DNA from 4 places in the Escherichia albertii genome. Region 2 is predicted to be linked to each of the others. Evidence: predicted binding sites of a transcription regulator. Region 2 holds the regulator's gene; each other region holds the start of a gene.

Region 1 (7,551 bases), 2.2 Mb from region 2:
GATCATCTACACGAGGATCGTTGTTACCAAACTGCGGATATTCGCCTTCGATTTCGAAGTCGATAGCCAGACCGTCTTCGTCACGAATCGGTTTAACTTTCGCATATTTGATTGCAGACAGGGAGTCAGCAGCAACGGACAGACCAGCGATACCACACGCCATGGTACGGATAACGTCACGGTCGTGCAGCGCCATCAGAGAGGCTTCGTAGCTGTACTTGTCGTGCATGTAGTGGATGATGTTCAGTGCAGTGATGTACTGTTTAGCCAGCCAGTCCATGAAGTGATCCATGCGCTCCATCACTTCATCGTAGTTCAGAACGTCGCCTTTGATCGGTTCAGATTTCGGACCAACCTGCATTTTCAGTTTTTCGTCAACGCCGCCGTTGATTGCGTACAGCATGGTTTTCGCCAGGTTTGCACGCGCACCGAAGAACTGCATTTGTTTACCAACGATCATCGGGCTTACGCAGCAAGCGATAGCGTAGTCATCGTTGTTGAAGTCCGGACGCATCAGGTCATCGTTCTCATACTGCAGAGAAGAGGTATCGATGGACACTTTAGCAGCGAATTTCTTGAAGTTCAGCGGCAGTTTTTCAGACCACAGAATGGTCATGTTCGGTTCCGGAGACGGACCCATTGTGTACAGGGTGTTCAGGAAACGGAAGCTGTTTTTGGTAACCAGCGTACGGCCGTCGAGGCCCATACCACCGATAGATTCGGTTGCCCAGATCGGGTCGCCAGAGAACAGTTCATCGTACTCAGGAGTACGCAGGAAGCGAACCATACGCAGTTTCATGACCAGGTGGTCAACCATTTCCTGCGCTTCTTGTTCGGTGATCTTACCTGCTTTCAGATCACGTTCGATGTACACATCCAGGAAGGTGGAGGTACGACCGAAGGACATTGCAGCACCGTTCTGAGACTTAACAGCAGCCAGATAGCCGAAGTAAGTCCACTGGATAGCTTCCTGAGCGTTGGTAGCCGGACCAGAGATGTCATAGCCGTATTTAGCAGCCATTTCTTTCATCTGACCCAGAGCGCGATGCTGTTCAGCGATTTCTTCGCGCAGACGGATGGTCTGTTCCAGGTTTACGCCGTTTTCCAGATCGGTCTGCAGAGAGGTAAACTGTGCCAGTTTATCTTTCATCAGGTAGTCGATACCGTACAGTGCAACGCGACGGTAGTCACCGATGATACGACCACGACCATAAGCATCTGGCAGACCAGTCAGAACACCGGATTTACGGCAACGCAGGATGTCTGGAGTATAAACGTCGAACACACCCTGGTTATGGGTTTTACGGTATTCAGTGAAGATTTTTTTGATCATCGGATCCAGTTCGCGGTTGTACGCTTTGCAGGAACCTTCGATCATTTTGATACCACCGAACGGGATAAGAGCACGTTTCAGCGGAGCTTCAGTCTGCAGACCAACGATTTTCTCAAGCTGTTTGTTGATATAGCCAGCGTCGTGAGAAGTGATGGTGGAAGCAACAGCGGTGTCAAAGTCAACTGGCGCGTGAGTGCGGTTTTCCAGTTTAACGCCTTCCATTACTTTGTCCCACAGGGTAGTGGTCGCTTCAGTAGCGCCAGCCAGGAAGGACTCGTCACCCTCGTACGGAGTGTAGTTTTTCTGAATGAAGTCACGGACGTTTACTTCATTCTGCCAGTCACCCTTGGTAAAACCTTCCCAGGCTGTGGCTAACTTTTCATTAAGCTCGGACATGTAACACCTACCTTCTTAAGTGGATTTTTTATTTACTGCGTACTTCGACACCGATTAATGGTGATCGTTTTCACGCAGGTAAATGACCCAGTATGTCAACCCAACCAACAAACCACCGCCGATAATATTACCGATCGTAACCGGAATCAGGTTATCAGTGATGAAATTCATCACGGTCAGGTGAGAAAAATTTTCCGGTGCTGAACCGACAGCGGTCCAGAATTCCGGCGTAGCGAAGTCGCGGATTACAATACCCATAGGGATCATAAACATGTTTGCGATACTGTGCTCAAAACCGCTGGCAACAAACATCGCGACCGGCAGCACCATGATAAACGCTTTGTCCATCAGGCTGCGACCAGAATAGCTCATCCATACTGCCAGACACACCATCAGGTTAGCCAGGATACCGAGGCAAACGGCCTCAATAAAAGTATGGTGCACTTTGTGGTCGGCGGTTTGTAGGACATTCAGCCCCCACTGACCGTTGGCGGTCATATACTCGCCGGAAAGCCACATTAAAAGTACAAACAACAACGCGCCGACAAGGTTGCCAAAATAGACATTCAGCCAGTTTTTCGCCAACTGGCCCCAGGTGATGCGCCCGCTCGCCTTGGCAACAACGATCAATACCGTGGAAGTAAAGAGATCGGCGCCGCAGACAACACAAAGAATCAGTCCCAGAGAGAAGCAAATGCCGCCAACCAGTTTTGCCATGCCGAAGGGCATTGTACCTGTGCCAGTAGTTGCTGTGATATAGAAGACGAATGCGATTGAGATGAAAACACCGGCAGTTATCGCCAGATAGAAAGTCTTAAGCGGATGTTTCGTTGCTTTATAGACACCCGCTTCTTCGGCCACTTTGGCCATTGCTGCAGGAAGTAAAAGATCAAAAGGGTTGTCAGCTTTCACACTAACTCTCTCTTTATTAAGTCGGCGACGAGATACTAACAAAGCATTATAGATGAGAATTTGATATAGATCATATCTCGCCTGGCTTATAGGCCCGTAACTCGCATGGTTTTTATGCAAATACGGAGTAAATATTTGATTATCCAAATAAAAATAAATTTTAAAAATTAACAAATGAGTTGAATTTTTTCCGTATCCTCCACCAAAACAGTTAATTAAAAGGGAGCATCAGGCAAATAAAGCAACAATATCGATCGTATTTATTAAATACAAATTACCGACATTTAACTTTATAATTACAATTATTTTGTTAATGCAAATATAGGTAAAGCGGGGCATTAAAAAACGCCCCGTAATATAACCCAGAGTAATGATTAAGCCTACATTGCGTAGGTTATTTGATTTTATTTTGCCCAGAACGCTGCTTTGGCGCGCTGTAACTTTTCGTAGGCTTTCAACAGCGATTGATGGGATGCGAAGGCTTGCAGGTCGCTGTCTACAGGTTGCAGACCATAAAACGCCGCGTCGCCGCTTATTGCCGCATTGGCGGCTTCTACCGCGCCTGCGCCGTACATACGGATAAAGGCGTTCAGATATTGCAGCGGCTGGCGATCTTCTTCCTGCGCGAGTAATAACAATGTTTGCAGGCAGCGATAATAGTTGGCGCGTTCTGCGCTAAACACCGAAGCATTAAATTCCATCGTCCATTCGGTCCAGACCAGAGCCTGTTCCAGATCGCCACCAGCCAGCGCCAGCATCGCTTTTAGCTCACCGATACGAAGGGTGTACCAGCCATTATCTGGTCCCGTCGCCAGACCCAGCAGTTCACGTACACGGGTAAAGTCATCAAAACCTTCTTCATCCAGTTGCTCGATGAGGTTCAGATAATCTTCTTTTTCCCACTGACTGCCTGGCAGTGACAAAATGGTTTCGCGCAGATGGCTACCCATGCTGTTGTTGGCGAGCCATAAGTCTTCTGCCGGATAAATGTCAGACATGCCAGGGACAATAATGCGGCAAGCATAAACGCCCAGATGTTCATAATCGGCAATATAAACTTCTTTATCTTCTCTATTGAAGATAGCCATCAGTGTGGCGAACTCCTCTTCGGTAGTGCCGGAAAAATTCCAGTCTACAAAGGGATAATCTGCCTCTTGCTTGAACAAATCCCAGGAAATCAAACCGCTGGAATCGATAAAGTGGGTTTCGAGGTTGGTATGTTCTGCAACTTCTTCATCATCGAAGGTCGGAGGGGTAAAGACATCCAGATCTTTCAGACTACGGCCCTGCAGTAATTCGGTTACTGTGCGTTCCAGCGCAACGCCAAAATCAGGATGCGCGCCGAAGGATGCAAAGCAGGTACCGTTAGTCGGATTGAACAGTACTACGCAAATCACCGGATACTGACCACCAAGCGAACCGTCATAAGCGAAGATAGGGAAACCTTCCGCTTCCAGTGTTTCGATGGCTTCAACTACCGCTGGATAGCGTGCCAGCACTTCGCTCGGGATCTCCGGCAGGCTGATGCTTTCAGCAATGATGCGGTTTTTTACATAACGTTCGAAAACTTCGGATAACCCCTGAACACGCGCTTCGTTGCGGGTATTACCAGCAGACATACCATTAGAAACATACAGGTTGCCAATGATGTTCATCGGAATATAGACGGTTTGATTATCCGACTGGCGGGTGAATGGCAGGCCGCAAATGCCGCGCTCTTCGTTACCGGATTGCAGATCAATCAACATACTGCCAGTCAGTTCATTTTCCGGGTCATAAAACGCACGCAGACGATCATCGAGCAGGCCTTCTGGCACGTCGTCACTTTCGGTTAGAGGAAACCATTTTTCGTTGGGATAATGCACAAACGGGCTGTTGGCGATGGTCTCGCCCAACCAGAAATCAGCAAAAAAGTAGTTAGTGGAAAGACGCTCGAAATATTCACCAAGAGCAGAAGCCAGCGCTGCTTTTTTAGTCGCACCTTTACCGTTGGTAAAACATAATGCGCACTCTTTGTCGCGAATATGCACAGACCAGACGTTAGGCACCGGATTCAGCCAGGAAGCCTCTTCAATTTGAAAGCCGAGGTCGGAGAGTTTTTGCTGGAAGCGAGCGATGGAGTCTTCCAGTGCGGCATCTTTGCCGGGGATAAATGTTTGCGTCATGAAAATCACTTTAGTCGTACGGAAAGCGCGCAATAATACGGGTTTTATCGCAAAGGTGCCATCATTGCCGCCATACAGACTGGCTGTTGGTTATATGCTTTTAGCGGATAATCCATGATAAACGCATAAGAATGAAGGTATTCATAATATAAAGCCATGCCGGGAGCCGATGGCTATGACCACATTCAGTGTAGCGAAATCATTCACATGAATGCGGGTGAAAAACAATTATGTCCACATTGTGTAAATCCAGTATTGACGAAGGTAAGTTGGATAAAACGGATGGCCTGACAGCAAAAATATCGGTTTTTGGGTAATAATCCGAGAGATTCTGTTGTGTGACGCGTGCCACATTTTTGCCCTCAACGGTTTTACCCATTGCGGCGCGTGCCACTGAATGATAAAACCGATATCCACAGGAATAATGTATTGCCCGGGTCGCAATCGATTGACTGTGGGTTAATAGCAACGCAACGTGGTGAGGGGAAATGGCTCAAATCTTCAATTTTAGTTCTGGTCCGGCAATGCTACCGGCAGAAGTGCTTAAACAGGCTCAACAGGAACTGCGCGACTGGAATGGTCTGGGTACATCGGTGATGGAAGTGAGCCACCGTGGCAAAGAGTTCATTCAGGTTGCAGAGGAAGCCGAGAAGGATTTTCGCGATCTTCTTAACGTCCCCTCCAACTACAAAGTATTGTTCTGCCACGGCGGCGGCCGCGGTCAGTTTGCTGCTGTACCGTTGAATATTCTTGGTGATAAAACTACCGCAGATTATGTTGATGCCGGTTACTGGGCGGCCAGTGCCATTAAAGAAGCCAAAAAATACTGCACGCCAAATGTCTTTGACGCTAAAGTGACCGTTGACGGTCTTCGCGCGGTTAAACCAATGCGTGAATGGCGACTCTCTGATAATGCTGCTTATATGCATTATTGCCCGAATGAAACCATCGACGGTATCGCCATTGATGAAACGCCAGACTTCGGCAAAGATGTCGTGGTTGCTGCCGACTTCTCTTCAACGATTCTTTCGCGTCCTATAGATGTCAGTCGTTATGGAGTAATTTATGCGGGTGCGCAGAAAAATATCGGTCCGGCTGGTCTGACAATCGTCATTGTTCGCGAAGACTTGTTGGGTAAAGCAAATATCGCTTGTCCATCGATTCTGGATTATTCCATTCTCAACGATAACGACTCCATGTTTAACACGCCGCCGACCTTTGCCTGGTACTTATCTGGCCTGGTCTTCAAATGGCTGAAGGCGAACGGCGGTGTGGCAGCGATGGATAAAATCAATCAGCAAAAAGCCGAACTGCTGTACGGTGTGATTGATAACAGCGATTTCTATCGTAATGATGTGGCGAAAGCTAACCGTTCGCGGATGAACGTCCCATTCCAGTTAGCAGATAGTGCTCTGGATAAACTGTTCCTCGAAGAGTCTTTCGCCGCGGGCCTTCATGCGCTGAAAGGTCACCGTGTGGTCGGTGGAATGCGTGCTTCTATTTATAACGCCATGCCGCTGGAAGGCGTTAAAGCGCTGACAGATTTCATGGTTGAATTCGAACGTCGTCACGGCTAATGCCGAAATTTTGCTTAATCCCCACAGCCAAACTGTGGGGTTTTTATTTCTGTTGTAGAGAGTTAAGTTCATGGAATCCCTGACGTTACAACCTGTCGCTCGTGTCGATGGTACGATTAATCTGCCCGGTTCCAAGAGCGTATCTAACCGCGCTTTATTATTGGCGGCATTAGCACACGGCAAAACAGTATTAACCAATCTGCTGGATAGCGATGATGTTCGCCATATGCTTAATGCGTTAAAGGCGTTAGGGGTAAGCTATACGCTTTCTGCCGAGCGTACGCGTTGCGAAATCATCGGCAATGGTGGCCCATTACATGCTGAAGGCGCGTTGGAGTTATTTCTCGGTAATGCCGGAACGGCAATGCGTCCACTGGCTGCGGCACTTTGCCTGGGACACAATGATATTATTCTGACCGGCGAGCCACGCATGAAAGAACGCCCGATTGGTCACCTGGTGGATGCGCTGCGCCAGGGCGGAGCGAAAATCACTTACCAGGAACAAGAGAATTATCCACCGTTGCGTTTACAGGGCGGTTTCATCGGCGGCAACGTTGAAGTTGACGGCTCTGTTTCCAGTCAGTTTCTCACCGCATTATTAATGACTGCGCCGCTTGCGTCGCAAGATACGGTCATTCGCATTAAAGGCGATCTGGTCTCTAAGCCTTATATTGATATCACGCTGAACATGATGAAAGCGTTTGGTGTTGAGATTGAAAATCAGCACTACCAACAGTTTGTGGTGAAAGGCGGGCAGTCTTACCAATCTCCGGGGAGCTATTTAGTGGAAGGTGATGCCTCCTCGGCCTCTTACTTCCTTGCCGCAGCAGCGGTTAAAGGCGGTACAGTAAAAGTGACCGGCATTGGACGCAACAGTATGCAAGGCGATATTCGTTTTGCTGACGTGCTGGAAAAAATGGGGGCGACCATTAGCTGGGGGGATGATTATATTTCCTGCACGCGTGGCGAACTGAACGCTATTGACATGGATATGAACCATATCCCTGATGCGGCGATGACTATTGCAACGACGGCGTTGTTTGCAAAAGGCACTACCACGCTACGCAATATTTATAACTGGCGCGTAAAAGAGACGGATCGTCTGTTTGCGATGGCGACCGAACTACGCAAAGTTGGTGCGGAAGTGGAAGAGGGGAATGACTTTATC
Region 2 (7,551 bases):
CATTAATATGCTCAACAATAAACTGACTGTGCGTTACCCACAGTTTCATATCGGCCAGGTAATGGCTGTTAAATGCGGGTTCCTGCATCGCCTGATTTAATGAGTTATAGAGGGTGTTATGCGCTTGATTCACCCGCATTCGCTGCCAGGCCAGTGGTGTAGGTTGTGGATCTTTACTCAGAATCAGACGAATCGCTTCCTGATAGGTTTCTAAAGCATCATGGGCGTTTTTCCGCAATAAGCCGCTCTGCCATTGCGGCCACAGCCAGACCGTGCCACCGAAAGCAATCAAACAACCAATAATGGTATCGATAAGACGAGGAATGATGTACTGCTCGCCGTTCAGCCACAGCAATTGCAGGGTATACACGGCGGTAATGGTAAAACCGACCGTCGCCCAGCCGTAGTTTTTGCGCAATATCAGATAGCTGGCGAGCGTGGTGAGTAGCATCAGCGTCAGGGTGTAGCCTTCCGGTATTTTGAAGTGCAGCGCCACGCCTGCAATGATTAACCCAACGACAGTTCCGACGGAACGATTCACAATCCGCAAGCGAGTCGCACCATAGCCATTTTGCGTTACCAGCAACACGGTCATCAGGATCCAGTACGATTTCGGTAAATGCAAAGCAGTTCCCATCAAGCTGGCAACGCTTAACATCACGCTCAGTCGTCCGGCATTACGCAACGCCGGAGACTTCAATGAGAGATAGCTTTTCAACGCCGGGAGTAAAGGCATCCGGCGTTGTTTATCGGCCAACAGGTCGCGAGCATAAAGCGGCCTTTGCGTACGCAACACGCGGGCAATGCGACTGAAATGCCAGTAACAGAACTGCCCTACGGGGTTATCCGGGTGCTGGCGGGCAATTTTCTCCAGTGCGCCAATTTGCTTTTCCATCGTAAAACGTGTTGGCAGGCGATGGTAAAGAATGTCATCAGCCAGTACGCGCAGACGAGTGGCGACGGTTTGCGCATTCCAGCGGATAACCTCTTCAGCATGGCTACGCTCGACCAGCTTTTGCACCTCTTCAGGTTGATGCAAACTGACCGAAATATGCTCCTGTAAGTCCAGCGCTTCCTGGAAAATACGCAGCATCCGCTTGTAATCGGTATTATTTTGCGCGGAAAGCATATGCATTTGCTGATAGCACTGGGTAATTAAATCAACGGCTTTTTGCTGGCGCACCAGCAGCGGCGGCAATGCTTTTTCAGGATCGGTATGCTGGGTAAGCAGGCTATATTTGGCTTCGCAATAATCTGCCAGTTCACGGTACAGCAAGCTAAGTGACTCGCGTAGCGGTTGTTCGCGCCAGAGCCAGAACCAAAACCAGTTGAACAGCCCGTACCAGAGCGTGCCTAATGCGTAGATAAGCAACGGTTCCCAGACTGGCATGTATCCTGCCAGACTTAAGGTAAAAATGGCAGCCAGCAGCGATGCGGGGAGTAATTTAGCGTGTAAAGGCCCCAGTTCGGCAGTGACGCCAAGCATCAGGGTTAACCCGGTCAGTAGAAAGGGTAGGGGAACATCTTTTGTCAGTAAGAGTTGCGTCAGCAAACTACAGGTAGCAAACAGAGACGCGCCAATGATTAAGCGTTTGAAAAAACGTTTGTGGGGAGTATCAAGCCCCGCGATGTTACAGCAGGCAGGAACCAGGGAGAAGAGAAGACCAAATCTTAACTCACCAAGCATTAACCCAACGGCCACGGGCAAACATAGCACCAGCGTTTGGCGTAGTGCATAGTTGATATCGGGATGATAAATCAGTCTGCGCCACATCGGGTTAAACAAAATGGCGCGCTATTCAGTAACGCGCCACTCCGACGGGATTAACGGGTGCCGTAAACGACGATGGTTTTACCGTGTGCGGAGATCAGATTTTGATCTTCCAGCATCTTCAGGATGCGCCCTACGGTTTCACGGGAACAGCCGACAATCTGACCGATTTCCTGGCGAGTAATTTTGATTTGCATACCGTCCGGGTGAGTCATGGCATCAGGCTGTTTGGCCAGATTCAGCAGCGTCTGCGCGATGCGACCTGTAACGTCAAGGAACGCCAGGTTGCCCACTTTCTCTGAAGTGACTTGCAGACGACGCGCCATCTGTGCAGAGAGACGCATCAGAATATCCGGGTTTACCTGAATCAGTTGGCGAAATTTTTTGTATGAAATTTCAGCCACTTCACAGGCTGTTTTCGCACGTACCCATGCGCTACGCTCCTGGCCTTCTTCAAACAGGCCCAGTTCGCCAATAAAATCACCCTGATTCAGATAGGAGAGGATCATTTCTTTACCCTCTTCGTCTTTGATCAGCACTGCCACAGAGCCTTTAACGATGTAGTACAGCGTTTCCGCTTTTTCACCCTGGTGAATAAGCGTGCTCTTGGATGGGTACTTATGAATGTGGCAATGAGACAAGAACCATTCGAGAGTCGGGTCTGTTTGCGGTTTGCCAAGCACCATGCGCGGTTATCCTCTGTTATAAGCTTTCTCCAGAGCCAGATAACGCCGCTGTCTCTGGATTGCCGAAATATGCTTCCCGCTACCTGGGAAGGGGCTATCAACTGTACTGCACGGTAATGTGACGTCCTTTGTATACATGCAGTACATCAATGTATTACTGTAGCATCCTGACTGTTTTAGCATAGCTTTCGCCTTGTGTCTCCTGGTGTCTCGCTTCAGCATGACCCAGGTCGCCTTCCGTTGCGCGATTTGGTCAGTACGCGTACTCTGTCAGGAAAATTGATGCAATGGAGTTCCAATTATGCAAGCGCGTGTGAAGTGGGTCGAAGGGTTAACTTTTCTGGGCGAATCCGCCTCTGGTCACCAGATTTTAATGGACGGCAATTCTGGCGATAAAGCCCCCAGTCCGATGGAAATGGTGTTGATGGCGGCAGGTGGTTGTAGTGCCATTGATGTGGTGTCTATTCTGCAAAAAGCGCGTCAGGATGTGGTCGATTGTGAAGTAAAACTGACCTCTGAACGCCGCGAAGAGGCGCCACGCCTGTTTACGCACATTAATCTGCATTTTATTGTCACTGGTCGTGACTTAAAAGACGCAGCGGTTGCGCGTGCGGTGGATCTCTCAGCCGAAAAGTATTGCTCGGTGGCGCTAATGCTGGAAAAAGCAGTGAATATTACCCATTCGTATGAAGTGGTTGACGCGTGATTTCATGATTAAAGTATGAAGCCGGATAATATTCTATCCGGCTTCAAAAGTGAGTTACTCGATTTTCTTCCCTTCCATCAAGCGTTGTACCAGCGGCAGCATAATTAACTCCATTGCCAGACCCATTTTGCCGCCTGGCACTACTAATGTATTGATGTGAGAAATGAATGAACCCTGCAACATCGCCAGCAGCCAGGGGAAATCAATACCTTCCAGATTACGGAAATGGATCACCACAAAGCTTTCATCCAGCGACGGGATACCTTTTGCCGCGAACGGATTTGAGGTGTCGACAGTGGGAACGCGCTGGAAGTTAATATGGGTGCGGGAAAACTGCGGCGTGATGTAGTTGATATAGTCTTCCATTGAACGCACAACTGAGTCCATTACCGCCTCTCGTGAGTGCCCGCGCTCGCTGGTGTCGCGAATGAGCTTTTGAATCCACTCAAGGTTAACGATAGGCACCACGCCGACCAGTAAATCCACATGTTGCGCAACGTTATGCTGTGGCGTGACTACGCCGCCGTGTAAACCTTCATAAAACAGGACATCAGTGGGTTCCGGCAGCGGTTGCCACGGAGTGAATGTCCCCGGCACCTGATTCCACGGTACCGCTTCATCGTAGGTGTGCAGATATTTACGAGATTTCCCTTTACCGCTCTGACCGTATTCAATGAAGGTCTGTTCCAGCAGGCCGAAATCGTTAGCCTCGGGGCCGAAGTAACTGATATGCCGCCCGGCATCGCGCGCTTTGCGGATCGCCATGTCCATTTCCGGGCGGGTATAGCGGTGAAAACTGTCGCCTTCCACTTCGGCTGCATGCAGATTTAACTGCGCGAATATTTTGCGAAACGCGAGGCTGGTGGTGGTGGTCCCCGCGCCGCTGGATCCTGTTACCGCAATGACCGGATGTTTGGCAGACATAGTAACTCCATGACTTAGCTATCATTATTATCTCGTCCGCCGACGGTTGCAGGTTATTCGCGAAACTGACTGCGCGGCATGATATTGACCGTTTCGTGCAGTTCCGACCACACCAGCACCGCTTCTCCGCACTGTAGCTGGCGTTTGACGTCGGCGACTTTCTGTTCAAGTGTGCGCTCATGTTCACCATAATCGGTGCCTTCACGTAACACAAAGCTTTCAATTAAATTTTCCAGCGTTTCGGGGGAGAGGTCTTGCCAGGGAATCAACATGATTTCGCCTCCAGATACGTTGATAACCAGTCAGGAATGCGTGACTCGAGCCACATTTTCGGGTGGAATAACGTACCGCCAATGAAGCCGACGTGACCGCCATGTTCAGTCAGTTGATACTCCACCTGAGGAGGTAAATTTTCCGGTTTCGGGATCACCTGATGATCCATAAACGGATCGTCTTTGGCGTGAATAATCAGCGTCGGTTTGGCTATCCGATTGAGCATCGGCATGGCGCTACATTGACGATAATAGTCGATAGCGTCAGCGTAGCCGTGAATTTTGGCGGTGATCAGATCGTCAAATTCACGAATGCGACGTACCGATTTTAACTGCGCGAGATTAATCGGTAGCGTACCGGGGTAGGCCGCCAGTTTGCGCGCAGCATTGGCTTTTAACAGGTTCAGCAAGTAACGCTGATACACGCGGGAAAAGCCCTTTTCCATATGATAACTACAGGCTTCCAGCATAAACGGCGCGGAGACAATCACTGCCGCATCAATCGGGAGATCATTGCCTTCTTTAGCCAGCAAACAGGCCAGCATATTACCACCGAGCGAATAGCCGACGGCAGCCGTTGGCGCATGACCAAACTCGCGTTGCAGCCAGCGTAAAAACCAGTTGGCGTCTTCGGTTTCTCCCGAATGGTAAATGCGGTGCATACGGTTTGGTTCACCGCTGCAGCCGCGAAAATGCATCACCACGCCCAGCCAGCCGCGCTTTTTCGCCGCCTCGACCAGACCATGCGCATAAGGGCTATTGAGGCTGCCTTCCAGCCCGTGAAACACAACCAGACGCGGTTTATATTGCGCCTGTGCGGGATCTTCACTCCACGCGAGATCGACAAAATCGCCGTCGGGCAGTTCCAGCCGCTGCCAGTACGGGGTGAATTTCACCTGACGACGAAACAGACGCGGCAGCATGGTTTGCAGATGGCAATTACTGAAACCGCGCATGGGGGTGAACTCAGCACTGCTGCTGGCGTCGTTGAGATCGGTTGCCGTTATCTGCGCCATCAGTTGCTTTGGCCTTCCTGCAGCATCTGCTCAAGTTGTTCCTGGGCTTCCAGCCACGCCATTTCACACTCTTCCAGTCTGGATTTGGCGCGGGCTTGTTGTTGCAGGCAGTCGGTCAGTTCTGCTTTACGGCTCTGGTCGTACAGTTCGCTGTCGGCAAGTTTCTCTTCCGCCTGCATCAGTTGCGTGTTTAGCGCCTCCATCTCTTTTTCCAGACGAGCAATCTCTTTACGCAGGGGCTGAGTTTGCGCACGTAATTCTGCTTCCCGACGCTTCTGATCTTTACGCGCCTGGGCGCTGTTGGCGTTCTCTTTCGGCGCTTCGTCGGTTTGAGTTTCCTGTTTTTGTACGTCGCTCAACCACTGTTGATAATCTTCCAGATCGCCGTCAAACGGTTCGACTTTACGATCGTGAACCAGATAGAGATCGTCAGTAGTGGAACGCAGCAAATGGCGGTCGTGCGAAACGACGACCAGCGCGCCTTCAAATTCGATCAACGCTTCGGTGAGTGCCTGGCGCATGTCGAGGTCGAGGTGGTTGGTCGGTTCGTCGAGCAGCAACAGATTCGGACGTTGCCAGACGATCAGCGCCAGTACCAGGCGGGCTTTTTCCCCACCGGAGAAGCGGCGCGTTTCTTCCGTTACTTTATCGCCCTGGAAACCAAAGCCGCCGAGGTAATCACGCAGTTTTTGCTCCAGCTCTTGCGGCGCTAAACGTGCCAGATGTTGAATAGGTGATTCGTCGGCGCGCAGATACTCCAGTTGATGCTGGGCGAAGTAGCCGAGTTTGATCCCTTTCGCCAGACCAATTTCACCGCTGACTGGCGCCAGCTCTCCAGCTAACAGTTTGATTAATGTTGATTTACCTGCGCCGTTGCGGCCTAACAGACCAATGCGCGAACCCGGTACCAGATTCAGTTTTATCGAATCGAGAATAATGCGATCGCCATAGCCTGCGCTGACTTTTTCCATCTTCAACAACGGATTTGGCAGGCTTTCCGGTGCGCGGAAGCTAAAGCGGAACGGGTTGTCGACGTGCGCGGGAGCAATCAACTCCATACGCTCGAGCATCTTAATGCGGCTTTGGGCCTGTTTTGCTTTAGTGGCTTTGGCGCGGAAACGATCGATGTAACTTTGCAGATGTGTCACGCGCTCTTGCTGGCTTTCGTACATCGCCTGTTGTTGCGCCAGACGGGTAGCGCGCTGTACTTCAAAGGAGCTGTAGTTACCGGTGTACTCGAACATATTTTGCTGTTCGATATGAATGATTTTATCGACGATCGGATCGAGAAAGTCACGGTCGTGGGAGATCAGGATCAATGTACCCTGATAGCTCTTCAGCCATTTTTCCAGCCAGATAACGGCATCGAGATCGAGGTGGTTTGTCGGTTCGTCGAGCAGCAGTAAGTCTGAACGGCAAATCAGCGCCTGAGCGAGGTTAAGGCGCATACGCCAGCCACCGGAGAAATCGCTCACCGGACGCTCCAGTTGCTCATTGCTGAAACCGAGGCCGTGCAGCAGGCTGGCGGCGCGGGAACGAATACTCCACGCGTCGATAGCGTCCAGCTTGCCGTGAATGGTGGCAATGGCGTGCCCGTCGTTACGTTCGTTGGCGTCGTGGAGTTGTGCTTCCAGTTGGCGATATTCGCGGTCGCCATCAATGACATATTCCAGCGCTGCTTGGGGTAGTGCAGGTGTTTCCTGATTCACCCACGCCAGTTGCCAGCTACCAGGGAAGGTGTAGCTGCCGCCGTCGGCGCTGATTTCATTTTTCAGCAATGCGAGCAGGGTAGATTTACCGCAGCCGTTTTTACCCACCAGGCCGACTTTCTGACCAGGGTTAATGGTGGCGGTGGCATTATCCAGCAGGACGCGCACGCCGCGACGAATTTGTAACGAGGAGAAAACAATCATAAGGCGCCGTATGTTCAGACTATGTTAAATTATCATTATGATAATGTAGTGTATGGGCGAGCTGCCGCACCGGGCGCAATGGTAGCCCAAAACAGCGACGCGACACAAAACACAAAACCATACCGGGAGGGGGATGATGTCTCAGCCAGCGAAAGTTTTGCTGCTGTATGCCCATCCGGAATCTCAGGACTCGGTGGCAAACCGGGTGCTGCTTAAACCGGCTACGCAGCTCAGCAATGTTACCGTGCACGACCTTTACGCGC
Region 3 (7,551 bases), 1.1 Mb from region 2:
GCGTGACCGGCGAAATCTACGAGAGCGCCCAGTTCCTCTATATTCTGGTTGCGGCGTGCCTGTTCTCGAACTACCCGCGTGAAACACGTCTGCAATACGTGAAGCGTTTTTACGACGCGGTTTCCACATTTAAAATTTCGCTGCCGACACCGATTATGGCAGGCGTACGTACTCCGACTCGTCAGTTCAGCTCTTGTGTACTGATCGAGTGCGGCGACAGCCTGGATTCCATCAACGCCACCTCCAGCGCGATCGTGAAATATGTTTCTCAGCGTGCAGGTATCGGTATTAACGCTGGTCGTATTCGTGCACTGGGTAGCCCAATTCGCGGTGGCGAGGCGTTCCATACCGGCTGTATCCCGTTCTATAAACATTTCCAGACCGCAGTGAAGTCCTGTTCTCAGGGCGGCGTGCGCGGTGGCGCAGCAACGCTGTTTTACCCGCTCTGGCATCTGGAAGTTGAAAGCCTGTTGGTGCTGAAGAACAACCGCGGCGTTGAAGGCAACCGCGTGCGCCATATGGACTACGGCGTACAAATCAACAAACTGATGTACACCCGCCTGCTGAAAGGCGAGGAAATCACCCTGTTCAGTCCATCTGATGTACCGGGGCTGTACGACGCGTTCTTCGCCGATCAGGAAGAATTTGAACGTCTGTACACCCAATATGAGAAAGACGACAGCATCCGCAAACAGCGCGTGAAAGCCGTTGAGCTGTTCTCGCTGATGATGCAGGAACGTGCGTCTACCGGGCGTATTTACATTCAGAACGTTGACCACTGCAACACCCATAGCCCGTTTGATCCGGCGGTAGCGCCAGTACGCCAGTCTAACCTGTGCCTGGAAATCGCCCTGCCGACCAAACCGCTGAATGATGTCAACGACGAAAACGGTGAAATCGCACTGTGTACGCTGTCCGCTTTTAACCTGGGCGCAATTAACAGCCTGGATGAACTGGAAGAACTGGCAATTCTGGCAGTTCGCGCACTTGATGCACTGCTGGATTATCAGGATTACCCGATCCCGGCAGCAAAACGCGGGGCAATGGGCCGTCGTACGCTGGGTATTGGTGTGATCAACTTCGCTTACTATCTGGCTAAGCACGGTAAACGCTACTCCGACGGCAGCGCCAACAACCTGACGCATAAAACCTTCGAAGCCATTCAGTATTACCTGCTGAAAGCCTCTAATGAGCTGGCGAAAGAGCAAGGCGCGTGCCCGTGGTTTAACGAAACCACTTACGCGAAAGGCATCCTGCCGATCGATACCTATAAAAAAGATCTGGATGCCATCGCTAATGAGCCGCTGCATTACGACTGGGAAGCATTGCGTGAGTCGATCAAAACGCATGGCCTGCGTAACTCCACGCTTTCTGCCCTGATGCCGTCCGAGACCTCTTCGCAGATTTCTAACGCCACTAACGGTATTGAACCGCCGCGCGGTTACGTCAGCATTAAAGCGTCGAAAGACGGTATTCTGCGCCAGGTGGTGCCAGACTATGAGCACCTGCACGACGCCTATGAACTGCTGTGGGAAATGCCAGGCAACGATGGCTACCTGCAACTGGTAGGTATCATGCAGAAATTTATCGATCAGTCGATCTCTGCTAACACCAACTACGATCCGTCACGCTTCCCGTCAGGAAAAGTGCCGATGCAGCAGTTACTGAAAGACCTGCTCACCGCCTACAAATTCGGGGTCAAAACGCTGTATTATCAGAACACCCGTGACGGCGCAGAAGACGCACAGGACGATCTGGTGCCGTCAATTCAGGATGATGGCTGCGAAAGCGGCGCATGTAAGATCTGATATTGTGATGCCGGATGCGGTGTAAACGCCTTATCCGGCCTACGGCTCGGTTTGTAGGCCTGATAAGACGCGCCAGCGTCGCATCAGGTGCCGGATGCGGCGTAAAATGCCTTATCCGGCATTAAACTCCCAACAGGACATATTCATGGCATATACCACCTTTTCACAGACGAAAAATGATCAGCTTAAAGAACCGATGTTCTTTGGTCAGCCGGTCAACGTGGCCCGCTACGATCAGCAAAAATATGACATTTTCGAAAAACTGATCGAAAAGCAGCTCTCTTTCTTCTGGCGTCCCGAAGAGGTTGACGTCTCCCGCGACCGCATCGATTACCAGGCGCTGCCGGAACACGAAAAACACATTTTTATCAGCAACCTGAAATACCAGACATTGCTGGATTCCATTCAGGGACGTAGTCCAAACGTCGCGCTGTTGCCGCTGATCTCAATTCCTGAACTGGAAACCTGGGTAGAAACCTGGGCATTCTCAGAAACGATTCACTCTCGTTCCTATACTCATATCATCCGTAATATCGTTAACGATCCGTCTGTTGTATTCGACGATATCGTCACCAACGAGCAGATTCAGAAACGTGCGGAAGGGATCTCCCGTTATTACGATGAACTGATCGAGATGACCAGCTACTGGCATCTGCTGGGTGAAGGTACGCACACTGTTAACGGTAAAACCGTGACCGTTAGCTTGCGTGAGCTGAAAAAGAAACTTTATCTCTGCCTGATGAGCGTTAACGCGCTGGAAGCGATTCGCTTCTACGTCAGCTTCGCTTGCTCTTTTGCGTTTGCAGAACGTGAACTGATGGAAGGCAACGCCAAGATTATTCGTCTGATCGCCCGTGATGAAGCTCTGCATTTGACTGGCACCCAGCATATGCTGAATCTGCTACGTAGCGGCGCGGACGATCCAGAAATGGCGGAAATTGCCGAAGAGTGTAAGCAGGAGTGCTATGACCTGTTTGTCCAGGCGGCACAGCAAGAAAAAGACTGGGCGGATTATCTGTTCCGCGATGGCTCGATGATTGGTCTGAACAAAGATATTCTCTGCCAGTACGTGGAGTACATCACCAATATTCGCATGCAAGCAGTCGGTTTGGATCTGCCGTTCCAGACGCGCTCTAACCCGATCCCGTGGATCAACACCTGGCTGGTGTCTGATAACGTGCAGGTGGCTCCGCAAGAAGTGGAAGTCAGTTCTTATCTGGTCGGTCAGATTGACGCGGAAGTGGACACCGACGATTTGAGCAACTTCCAGCTCTGATGGCCCGTGTTACCCTGCGCATCACTGGCACACAACTGCTGTGCCAGGATGAACACCCCTCCCTTCTGGCGGCGCTGGAATCCCACAATGTGACGGTTGAGTATCAGTGCCGCGAAGGCTACTGCGGCTCTTGCCGCACACGACTCGTTGCAGGTCAGGTAGACTGGATTGCTGAACCGTTAGCCTTTATTCAGCCAGGGGAAATTTTGCCCTGTTGTTGCAGGGCAAAAGGCGATATTGAAATTGAGATGTGAGCTTAGTGGGCAACATTTCGCTTACCCGACTTACAAAATCTGGGATTTGCAAGCCGGGTAAGGCAAAGTCGTCACCCAACAATTTTAGTGTTTATCTTTCAGGAAATTCACCGCTTTATCTGGAAAATCGGTAAATAGCCCGTTCACTCCCGCCTTGTTATACAGAACGTCATACAGTTGATTCACATCTGTCGTATATTCCGGCAGCTTATCCGACCGTACAGTATAAGGGTGCACCACCAGCTTATTCTGCTGCGCATCTTGTACCATACCCGTGAGTTTGATATTGCCCGGCTGAGATGTCTCCTCAATCAGCATATGGTAATCCGGTCCGATACCGTCAGCATATTCTGCCACCTGTTTCATGGCACCCGGCTTAAACATCCAGTCGTAGTTGTAATTGACCCAGGTTCCATCCGCTTGTTTCTGCTGGGTTTCATTCCAGTCGGTGTAGGCGATTAGCTGTACCAGATTGAGATCCATACCCATTTTCGGTTCCAGCTCATTCTTAATACGCTTCAGTTCATCAACATCAAAGCATTGCAGATAAACTTTATCGTCTTTACCGGTGTAGCCATATTTCTTCAGCACTTCCAGCGTTTTCGCCGCAATATCCTTCCCTTCCTGATGATGGAACCACGGCGCTTTAATTTCTGGATAGATACCAATATTTTTTCCGGTCGAATGGTTTAATCCCTGAACAAACTCAATCTCGTCTTCGAAAGTGTGTACCCGGAAGTCAGATTTACCCATCGGGAAACGTCCCGGGTAAGTCTGCACTTTTTTACCGTTTTCAATATCAAAGCCTTCGGTAAATTTCAGGGATTTAATTTCATCCAACGTAAAATCTATCGCGTAGTAACGACCATCTTTACGCGCCCGATCCGGGAAACGATCGGCAACATCAGTCACGCGGTCAAGATAGTGGTCATGCAGAACGACCAGATGGTCGTCCTTAGTCATTACCAGATCTTGCTCCAGATAATCCGCCCCCTGCGCATACGCCATCGCTTTTGCTGGCAGCGTATGCTCCGGCAAATAACCGCTGGCGCCACGATGCGCTATCACTATTTTCTCGCTGCTATCCGCCGCCATTGCACCGCTCCCCATGATCATCGAACTCATCATGATCGCCATGCTAAGGTTTTTCAGCGTCAATTTCATGTCATTAGCCTCCGTTGCGTTTTTGTCGTAATTCCTGATGGCGGCGTTTTTCGCCAATCATCACAATAATCAACAAGATAACTGCCAGGATACTGCCGCCAATCATCACCATGAAGCCGCCATCCCAGCCAAAGTAGTCAACCGTGTAGCCGACGATCGCACTTGCCGCTACAGAACCGCCCAGGTAACCAAACAGTCCGGTAAAACCAGCCGCAGTACCTGCCGCCTTTTTCGGCGCCAGTTCCAGCGCGTGCAAACCGATTAACATGACAGGGCCATAGATCAGGAAGCCGATGACGATCATACAAATCATATCGACAGTTGGGTTGCCAGCCGGGTTCAGCCAGTAAACGATAGTGGCGATAGTGACCAACGTCATAAAGAAGACGCCGGTTGCGCCACGATTACCGCGGAAGACTTTGTCCGACATCCAGCCGCACAGCAGGGTGCCCGGAATGCCCGCGTACTCATAGAAGAAGTAGGCCCAGGAAGATTTATCCAGCGCGAAATGCTTCACTTCTTTCAGGTAAGTTGGCGACCAGTCAAGAATGCCGTAGCGCAACAGATAAACGAACACGTTGGCGATAGCGATGTACCACAACAGTTTGTTCGGCAGCACATACTGCATGAAGATTTGCTTCGCGGTCAGCTCCTGTTCCGCTTTTTCACTGTAGTCGTCAGGATAATCATTTTTATATTCTTCAATCGGCGGCAGACCACAGGATTGCGGGGTATCGCGCATCATTGCAAAAGCGAACAACGCCACCAGAATGGCGCAGAAAGCTGGCATATAAAGCGCCGCATGCCAGTCATTGAACCAGGCCATCCCCAGCAGAAACAGCAGCGGCGGGATACCACCGCCGACGTTATGCGCACAGTTCCAGACGGAAACAACGCCACCGCGTTCTTTCTGCGACCACCAGTGCACCATCGTACGTCCGCACGGCGGCCACCCCATCCCCTGAAACCAACCACAGAGGAATAACAGCACAAACATCACGGCAATGCTCGATGTCGCCCACGGCACAAAGCCCATAAACAGCATAACGGAGGCAGCCAAAATCAAGCCTGCTGGCAGGAAAACGCGCGGATTCGAGCGATCCGAAACCGAACCCATGATAAATTTCGAAAAACCATAGGCGATTGAGATCCCGGAAAGCGCAAAACCTAAGTCGCCGCGTGAAAATCCCTGCTCTACCAGATAAGGCATTGCAAGAGCAAAGTTCTTACGAACCAAATAGTAAGCAGCATAGCCAAAGAATATCCCCAGGAAAATCTGCCAGCGCAATCGACGATAAGTCGGGTCGATCTCCGCAGCAGGTAAGCGCGCTTTGTGTGGCGCTGGTTTAAAAATACTCAACATTTATAGCCTCCGTGGCCCGTAGTCTTATTTTGTGATTAACAGCCTGATTCACCAGGAGAATCTGCCATTGTTTTAGTGGTCGCGATGTTAATTAATCATTCATTTTATGAATGTGAATTACCGCACACATTGCTGAATCAAATTCAACAAATGTTCAAAATGACGCACGAAATCACGTTTCACTTTCGAATTATGAGCGAATATGCGCGAAATCAAACAATCAATCATTTTTATATGGCTAAATGATAAAAAACGAACTTTTGAGGGATAACAATGAAAACTCGCGACTCGCAAACAAGTGACGTGATTATCATTGGCGGCGGCGCAACGGGAGCCGGGATTGCCCGCGACTGTGCCCTGCGCGGGCTGCGCGTGATTTTGGTTGAACGCCATGATATTGCCACCGGCGCTACCGGGCGTAATCATGGATTACTACACAGCGGCGCGCGCTATGCGGTGACAGATGCAGAATCAGCGCGCGAATGTATTAGCGAAAACAAGATACTGAAACGCATTGCGCGTCACTGTGTCGAACAAACTAATGGCCTGTTTATCACTCTCCCGGAAGACGACCTCTCCTTTCAGGCGACTTTCATCCGCGCCTGCGAAGAGGCAGGAATTAGTGCAGAAGCTATTGACCCGCAGCAGGCGCGCATTATCGAACCTTCTGTTAACCCGACACTGATTGGCGCGGTAAAAGTCCCTGATGGCACCGTGGATCCATTTCGTTTGACCGCAGCCAACATGCTTGATGCCAAAGAACATGGCGCAGTTATCCTTACCGCACATGAAGTGACGGGTCTGATTCGCGATGGCGCGACGGTGTGTGGCGTGCATGTGCGTAATCATCTCACTGGCGAAAAACAGTCGCTGCATGCCCCTGTCGTCGTTAACGCTGCCGGGATCTGGGGGCAACATATTGCCGAATATGCCGATTTACAGATTCGCATGTTCCCGGCAAAAGGATCGCTGCTGATCATGGATCACCGCATTAATCAGCACGTGATTAACCGCTGCCGTAAACCTTCCGACGCCGATATTCTGGTGCCTGGCGACACCATTTCTCTTATTGGTACGACATCTTTGCGCATTGATTATGACGAAATTGACGACAATCGGGTGACGGCAGAAGAAGTCGATATTTTATTGCGCGAAGGGGAAAAACTGGCGCCGGTAATGGCGAAAACGCGTATTTTGCGGGCCTACTCTGGTGTACGTCCACTGGTGGCAAGTGATGACGATCCCAGTGGACGTAATGTTAGCCGTGGCATCGTTTTACTCGATCACGCTGAGCGCGATGGCCTGGATGGGTTTATCACGATTACTGGCGGCAAACTGATGACCTACCGTCTGATGGCGGAATGGGCAACTGATGCTGTATGCCGCAAACTCGGCAACGCACGTCCCTGCATCACCGCAGATACCCCGTTGCCGGGCTCACAAGAACCGACTGAAGTCACATTGCGTAAAGTGATTTCCCTGCCTGCCCCACTTCGCGGTTCTGCCGTTTATCGTCATGGCGATCGCACACCTGCGTGGCTTAGCGAAGGTCGTCTGCATCGCAGCCTGGTCTGTGAATGCGAAGCTGTTACAGCAGGTGAAGTGCAGTACGCCGTAGAAAATCTAAACGTTAATAGCCTGCTGGATTTACGTCGCCGTACCCGTGTCGGAATGGGCACTTGTCAG
Region 4 (7,551 bases), 1.7 Mb from region 2:
CTGATGACCAGTAATGTATTATTTTTGCCAAACCAGACTGCCTCCGGTGCATTCTTTTCCGCAAAGCAAAAACCTTGTGGCACCTTTTTTTGTTCGTCAGTTTCTTTTACTCCAGTCACCAGACAACCGCTGATATACGGTGGGCCATAACTAAGAGCAAAAATAAGCGCATAATTGACACATTTCGCCAGCACCAATTCTCCTGATTTAATACTACCATCCAGAAATGCAGGAGTAATAATGTTATCGAAAGCCAGGTAAGGCGTATCGCCATCAATAGTTTTTAGTGACAACAAGGTTACTTCTTTTTCTTCGGTAATGGCGCAGTTCTGGAGATTATTGATTGTTGCTGACAGACAACGTGTGGAGATAAAAATTGATAAAAATAATACTTTTGAAATATATGTTTTTTTCATTTTGACTCACCACTTGTAATCCGCATATGGTTTGCATATAAAGGTGAATACATTTCTGGCGAAAAATCATTAACAAATAACAATATATCTGCCAGTACTCTGTATGGTAAGTTGTACTCTCTTTAGCATAGAATAGACTCACAGTCAGTAAATAGCTACTGATAAAATATTTTCAGTCTTCAATATGAATTGTGAACGTTTTATCAATTTTTATACCCGGGGATGATGTTCCATACGTACTTCCCTCAAGTCTAACGGTAATATTTTGCTTGCTATTAATCTTTCCTTTTATTTCGATTGTTTCACACATATGACTCCAGTCATCCGTCTCTCCGGCACACTTTACGCTTATACCGTCGTTTTTAACGGTGAATGTATCCTCTTTCCGCGGATAAGGTAATAATATGTATTTCTCAGTGTCATATATTCCTGCCGATGAAGGTTGTATTGTATAAGCCAGTATAAAAATCAATCCTCCTGATATATTAACTTTTTCGTCATACATAGTACCAAATTTAGCTGACGGCAGTTCATTGGGAATATAATGCATACTTCCTGAACAAGAAACCATCAATGGTAAAGCCGCAATCAACAAATAATCTAACTGTAATTTCATCATATTGTTAGTGTTTCTATTAACACCACTCCCTGAGCCCACCTCTGTGTGTGCTATACCTATACTCTCCAGCCACACTACCGTCATACCCTGAAGTGTGATTAACGCGTTCTGCACCGTTGCATTCTAACGAGTCGTTCTATCCTGTTACACGCTATCAATGGCGACAACTGTACAATTCGGAATTCATAAAGATAACGTCCTGTTGCAGGATACGTTTTACCGCTCCTCTCATCCTCTGGTATCACCGAGTACTAAAAAACCTTTACCCGCAAAAACGCTTTTATGATTACCTCCTGAAATAGAGCCCTTCAATAAGGATATGCGAAAAAGAAAAATTCAGGAGTAATCCATGCTTAACGAAAAATGAGTTTCAGAGGACTTAAAGGCTATCGGAAATATTTAAGAAGACAAACAAAATCAGCGATCAGTCGGGTAATAAGTATCAGGCGATCCCCTTTATCAATTATCGATACAGGGGACAATTCACTCACTTAAACATGGCAATCGGCTTCGCCGAGATACCAAAATCCTCTTTCAATTGCTGTTTGCTTTTCATGACCATCTGACCGTTTGTGTCGATTGTCATATGCTGTGCTTCGGTATTATTGCGGGCTTGCCACAGCATCACCAGTTGTAGACAGTTCTCTTTTTGTTCTTCGGTCAGCGCAACACCATCGGGCCATTTTCCCAGTTCAACGGCGGTCGATAAACGCAGATAAATCTCTGGCGTCATGCTGTTGATAATATCATCAAGATTCATAATTTTCCCGCTCCTGTGGAATAAGTTGCTGAATCGTTTTTTCAACCGTTAATTTCTTCGCCGTTTTCGCCATCGGTAAAGCGCAACGATGCCGAGTTAACACAATACCGTTCACCTGTTGGCTGTGGCCCATCGGGGAAGACGTGGCCCAAATGAGCATCACAGTTACCGCAACGAATCTCAATACGCTGCATACCGTGTGACAAGTCTTTGATATAACGAATAGATTTCTCACTCACTGGCTCGTAGAAACTCGGCCAGCCGCAGCCAGAATCATATTTAGACTGGGAGTGAAACAGAGGAGCATCGCAGACCAAACAGTGGTAAACGCCGTCACGCTTGTTATGCAATAAACGACCAGTAAATGGCGGCTCCGTCCCGTGATTCTGCGTCACGTAAAACTGCATCTCGGACAAATTTTTTTTCAGTTCTTCTGCAGAAGGTTTGTTAGCCATTTGCTCACATCTCTCTTTAGTCACGCTCACATTACGTGACCAATACTAACAAAACATTAACACTATCTGGCAAAATTTTGTTCTAAACTTGATCTCAGCGAAATGGCTGTGCCTGAATTGTGATAAAAATCACATTTTTATCACAACTGCCCTTTAAAATTCGGGGCGCCGCCCCCATGTGGTCTCAAGCCCAAAGGAAGAGTGAGGCGAGTCAGTCGCATAATGCTTAGGCACAGGATTGATTTGTCGCAATGATTGACACGATTCCGCTTGACGCTGCGTAAGGTTTTTGTAATTTTACAGGCAACCTTTTATTCACTAACAAATAGCTGGTGGAATATATGACTATCAAAGTAGGTATCAACGGTTTTGGCCGTATCGGTCGCATTGTTTTCCGTGCTGCTCAGAAACGTTCTGACATCGAGATCGTTGCAATCAACGACCTGTTAGACGCTGATTACATGGCATACATGCTGAAATATGACTCCACTCACGGTCGTTTCGACGGTACCGTTGAAGTGAAAGACGGTCATCTGATCGTTAACGGTAAAAAAATCCGTGTTACCGCTGAACGTGATCCGGCTAACCTGAAATGGGACGAAGTTGGTGTTGACGTTGTCGCTGAAGCAACTGGTCTGTTCCTGACCGACGAAACCGCACGTAAGCACATCACTGCTGGTGCGAAAAAAGTGGTTATGACTGGTCCGTCTAAAGACAACACTCCGATGTTCGTTAAAGGCGCTAACTTCGACAAATATGCTGGCCAGGACATCGTTTCCAACGCTTCCTGCACCACCAACTGCCTGGCTCCGCTGGCTAAAGTTATCAACGATAACTTCGGCATCATCGAAGGTCTGATGACCACCGTTCACGCGACTACCGCTACTCAGAAAACCGTTGACGGCCCGTCTCACAAAGACTGGCGCGGCGGCCGTGGCGCTTCCCAGAACATCATTCCGTCCTCTACCGGTGCGGCTAAAGCTGTAGGTAAAGTACTGCCGGAACTGAACGGCAAACTGACTGGTATGGCGTTCCGCGTTCCGACTCCGAACGTATCCGTTGTTGACCTGACCGTTCGTCTGGAAAAAGCGGCAACTTACGAGCAGATCAAAGCTGCCGTTAAAGCCGCTGCTGAAGGCGAAATGAAAGGCGTTCTGGGCTACACCGAAGATGACGTAGTATCTACCGATTTCAACGGCGAAGTTTGCACTTCCGTGTTCGATGCTAAAGCGGGTATTGCTCTGAACGACAACTTCGTGAAACTGGTATCCTGGTACGACAACGAAACCGGTTACTCCAACAAAGTTCTGGACCTGATTGCTCACATCTCCAAATAAGTTGAGATGACACTGTGATCTAAAAAGAGCGACTTCGGTCGCTCTTTTTTTTAGCTGATGAAATGAAGTTAAAGGACTGCGTCATGATTAAGAAAATTTTTGCCCTTCCGGTCATCGAACAAATCTCCCCTGTCCTCTCCCGTCGTAAACTGGATGAACTGGACCTTATTGTGGTCGATCATCCCCAGGTAAAAGCCTCTTTTGCATTACAGGGCGCACATCTTCTCTCGTGGAAACCTGCGGGTGAGGAAGACGTTCTGTGGTTGAGCAACAATACCCCGTTTAAAAATGGTGTCGCCATTCGCGGCGGCGTGCCGGTTTGCTGGCCGTGGTTTGGCCCGGCGGCACAGCAAGGCCTGCCTGCACACGGTTTTGCCCGTAACCTGCCGTGGACGCTGAAATCGCATAATGAAGATACCAATGGTGTGGCACTGACTTTTGAACTGACACAAAGTGAAGAGACGAAAAAATATTGGCCGCACGACTTTACGCTGTTAGCACATTTCCGCGTGGGTAAAGTCTGTGAAATCGATCTTGAAGCACATGGCGAATTTGAAACTACCTCAGCCCTGCATACCTATTTTAACGTGGGTGATATTGCTAAGGTCAGCGTCAGCGGCCTGGGCGATCGTTTCATTGATAAAGTAAATAATGCGGAGGAAGGCTCGCTGGCTGATGGTATTCAGACATTCCCGGATCGTACCGACCGCGTATATCTGAATCCGCAAGATTGCAGTGTGATTAATGACGAAGCGTTGAATCGTATTATTGCCGTAGGCCATCAGCATCATCTGAACGTCGTTGGCTGGAACCCTGGCCCGGCGCTTTCTGTCAGCATGAGCGATATGCCGGATGATGGCTACAAAACTTTCGTCTGCGTAGAAACGGCTTATGCCTCAGAAACTCAAAAAGTCACCAAAGAGAGACCTTCCCACCTGGCCCAATCGATTCGCGTTGCCAAACGTTAAGTTACGCATCACCGTAATGCAAAACAGGGCGTGACGCCCTGTTTTTGTGCATAAAATGCCCTGAAAAGAGGCACTATCAGAATTTGTAGGTGATCCCGGTAGAAATCAGACCCGTCCAGGATTTATCCACCATCGGGCTGTCGGTAATTTCATCAGACAGACGGGTGTAACGCGCGGTGCCGTAAACACTCCAGTTGTTGAGGAAATTGTAGCTGGCGCTCAGCTCCAGATATGGGTTCCAGCTATCATTCGGGTTATAGCCACGCAGCCCACTGCGCGCGGACTCTTTGCGTGATACACCGTAATAGTATTCGTTCTGGTTTTCGCTGTTCCACTGCACACCGATACCCGGTGTCACGGTCAGACCGCCATTGGTGTAACGGTACAACCAGGCCATATCCCAGATCATACCGTTGCTGTTATCCAGCGTATCGCCAGCCAGAGTGGTACGCAGGTAGCCGTACTGGGTAAAGTGAGCGTAAGACAGACCCGCCATCATAGTGCTCTTGCGATCATCCAGATGACGTAGCTGGTAATTGTCGCTGTCTTTCGCTTTGAAGTAGAGCGGCGACCAATAAGCGGTAATTGATAGTTTATCCGTTGCATCATTCCACAGGTAGTATCCCCCACCCAGGCCACGGAACCAGAAGTTATCGCCTTCATAGTTGATTACTGGTACCGGATAAACATCGGTGTCGTAATCCTTATAAGGGTGTTCAACGACACCGACACCTGCGCCCAGAGAGAAATTACTTTCCGCATGTACTGCGCCTGCAGACGTCGCGATAAGTACTCCAAGTGCCAGAAGTTTGAGCTTGCTCACAATTAATCATTCCTTAAACAAATGTTTAGCGGGCGACAAAGTTTACCCGTCAATACATCGAAACCCAACCCTTTTGCGTATTAATTTCACAATGTAACTGTTTAATTTTCCTGACGCCGATGACATCGGGCTTACACCTGAATAAATATTGCATTACCGACGACAATATTCTTTACATTAGTTATGCAATTTTTATGGATGAGTTGTTGATATGCCATTGAAAACCAGAAAGCCGCGCAGGCAAGTTTCGTAATTGCCATCTACGCTTAATTTTGAAGGTGTATCACCGGGCACGTTGTTCTCACGATGGCATGAGAGTTGCTGTGTTTTAGCAAGAGACGTCGTTCAGTTTACCTCTTCCGGGAGCCTCTACTATTCATATGAACGGCTCTTAACCAGTGCTAAAAAACGAAAGGACGGCATACCATGAATATATTCGATCACTATCGCCAGCGATATGAAGCTGCCAAGGACGAAGAGTTCACACTGCAGGAGTTTCTTACCACTTGTCGGCAAGATCGCAGTGCTTATGCCAATGCGGCTGAGCGGCTATTGATGGCTATTGGTGAGCCTGTCATGGTCGATACGGCCCAGGAACCCAGACTTTCTCGGCTCTTCTCTAATCGGGTTATTGCTCGCTATCCGGCGTTTGAAGAGTTTTACGGCATGGAAGACGCGATTGAACAGATTGTCTCATATCTGAAACACGCGGCTCAGGGGCTGGAAGAGAAGAAACAAATCCTGTACTTGCTGGGGCCTGTGGGTGGGGGTAAATCATCGCTTGCTGAGCGACTGAAATCATTAATGCAGCTCGTGCCTATTTACGTATTAAGCGCCAACGGTGAGCGCAGTCCGGTCAACGATCATCCGTTCTGTCTGTTCAATCCGCAGGAAGATGCCCAGATTCTGGAAAAAGAGTACGGTATCCCTCGGCGCTATCTCGGCACGATCATGTCACCGTGGGCCGCGAAACGCCTGCATGAATTTGGCGGCGATATTACTAAATTCCGTGTAGTGAAAGTCTGGCCGTCTATTCTGCAGCAAATAGCTATCGCCAAAACCGAACCGGGCGATGAGAACAACCAGGATATCTCAGCACTGGTAGGGAAAGTCGATATTCGTAAACTCGAACACTACGCCCAGAACGATCCAGACGCCTACGGCTATTCCGGTGCTCTGTGCCGCGCCAACCAGGGGATCATGGAGTTCGTCGAGATGTTTAAAGCACCAATTAAAGTGCTGCATCCGCTACTGACCGCGACCCAGGAAGGCAACTACAACGGGACGGAAGGTATTTCCGCCCTGCCGTTTAACGGAATTATTCTCGCCCACTCGAACGAATCTGAATGGGTGACTTTCCGTAATAATAAAAACAACGAAGCCTTTCTCGACCGTGTTTATATCGTGAAGGTTCCATATTGCTTACGCATTTCCGAAGAGATCAAAATCTACGAGAAATTGCTTAATCACAGTGAACTGACCCACGCGCCATGCGCGCCGGGCACGCTGGAAACACTGGCGCGTTTCTCGATTCTTTCCCGTCTGAAAGAGCCGGAAAACTCGAGCATTTATTCAAAGATGCGCGTTTATGATGGTGAAAGCCTGAAAGACACCGACCCGAAAGCCAAATCGTATCAGGAATATCGTGATTACGCCGGCGTCGATGAAGGGATGAACGGCCTGTCCACGCGTTTCGCATTTAAGATCCTCTCTCGCGTGTTCAACTTCGATCACGTGGAAGTAGCGGCTAACCCGGTCCATCTGTTCTACGTTCTTGAGCAACAAATTGAGCGCGAGCAATTCCCGCAAGAGCAGGCAGAACGTTATCTGGAGTTTCTGAAAGGTTACTTGATCCCGAAATATGCCGAGTTTATCGGCAAAGAGATCCAGACGGCTTATCTTGAATCCTATTCCGAGTATGGACAGAACATTTTCGACCGTTATGTTACCTATGCGGATTTCTGGATTCAGGATCAGGAGTATCGCGACCCGGATACCGGTCAGTTATTTGACCGCGAGTCGCTGAATGCTGAACTGGAAAAAATCGAAAAACCCGCGGGGATCAGTAATCCGAAGGATTTTCGTAATGAGATCGTCAACTTTGTGCTGCGCGCCAGAGCGAATAATAGCGGGCGCAATCCGAACTGGACCAGCTACGAAAAACTACGCACGG

Evidence for each region. The regulator CRP, encoded in region 2, controls carbon source genes, mostly activating them, when cyclic AMP is high. The targets are predictions, from matches to a motif close to ATGTGANNNNNNTCACAT.
Region 1: a site for CRP is predicted at 2,700-2,717, ahead of focA (formate transporter FocA). Genes of this name have one in related genera too.
Region 3: a site for CRP is predicted at 5,976-5,993, ahead of glpT (glycerol-3-phosphate transporter). Genes of this name have one in related genera too.
Region 4: a site for CRP is predicted at 2,368-2,385, ahead of msrB (peptide-methionine (R)-S-oxide reductase MsrB). Genes of this name have one in related genera too.

Annotation. Positions count from the first base shown of each region.
Region 1 is NZ_CP117568.1:28,154-35,704, forward strand. Features, by position in the region: gene pflB (formate C-acetyltransferase) at 1-1,729, opposite strand, end outside; gene focA (formate transporter FocA) at 1,784-2,641, opposite strand; gene ycaO (30S ribosomal protein S12 methylthiotransferase accessory factor YcaO) at 3,046-4,806, opposite strand; partial or broken gene PS053_RS00190 (DUF421 domain-containing protein) at 4,954-5,097, shown strand; gene serC (3-phosphoserine/phosphohydroxythreonine transaminase) at 5,295-6,383, shown strand; gene aroA (3-phosphoshikimate 1-carboxyvinyltransferase) at 6,454-7,551, shown strand, end outside.
Region 2 is NZ_CP117568.1:2,485,591-2,493,141, reverse strand. Features, by position in the region: gene PS053_RS12190 (YccS/YhfK family putative transporter) at 1-1,774, opposite strand, end outside; gene crp (cAMP-activated global transcriptional regulator CRP) at 1,825-2,457, opposite strand; gene PS053_RS12180 (OsmC family protein) at 2,759-3,163, shown strand; gene PS053_RS12175 (phosphoribulokinase) at 3,218-4,087, opposite strand; gene PS053_RS12170 (YheU family protein) at 4,141-4,359, opposite strand; gene PS053_RS12165 (hydrolase) at 4,353-5,375, opposite strand; gene PS053_RS12160 (ABC transporter ATP-binding protein) at 5,375-7,288, opposite strand; gene kefG (glutathione-regulated potassium-efflux system ancillary protein KefG) at 7,425-7,551, shown strand, end outside.
Region 3 is NZ_CP117568.1:1,346,304-1,353,854, forward strand. Features, by position in the region: gene nrdA (class 1a ribonucleoside-diphosphate reductase subunit alpha) at 1-1,808, shown strand, start outside; gene nrdB (class Ia ribonucleoside-diphosphate reductase subunit beta) at 1,954-3,084, shown strand; gene yfaE (ferredoxin-like diferric-tyrosyl radical cofactor maintenance protein YfaE) at 3,084-3,338, shown strand; gene glpQ (glycerophosphodiester phosphodiesterase) at 3,423-4,502, opposite strand; gene glpT (glycerol-3-phosphate transporter) at 4,507-5,865, opposite strand; gene glpA (anaerobic glycerol-3-phosphate dehydrogenase subunit A) at 6,139-7,551, shown strand, end outside.
Region 4 is NZ_CP117568.1:810,609-818,159, forward strand. Features, by position in the region: gene PS053_RS03905 (hypothetical protein) at 1-416, opposite strand, end outside; gene PS053_RS03910 (hypothetical protein) at 589-1,035, opposite strand; gene PS053_RS03915 (YeaC family protein) at 1,523-1,795, opposite strand; gene msrB (peptide-methionine (R)-S-oxide reductase MsrB) at 1,837-2,250, opposite strand; gene gapA (glyceraldehyde-3-phosphate dehydrogenase) at 2,592-3,587, shown strand; gene PS053_RS03930 (D-hexose-6-phosphate mutarotase) at 3,671-4,555, shown strand; gene PS053_RS03935 (MipA/OmpV family protein) at 4,632-5,378, opposite strand; gene yeaG (protein kinase YeaG) at 5,805-7,551, shown strand, end outside.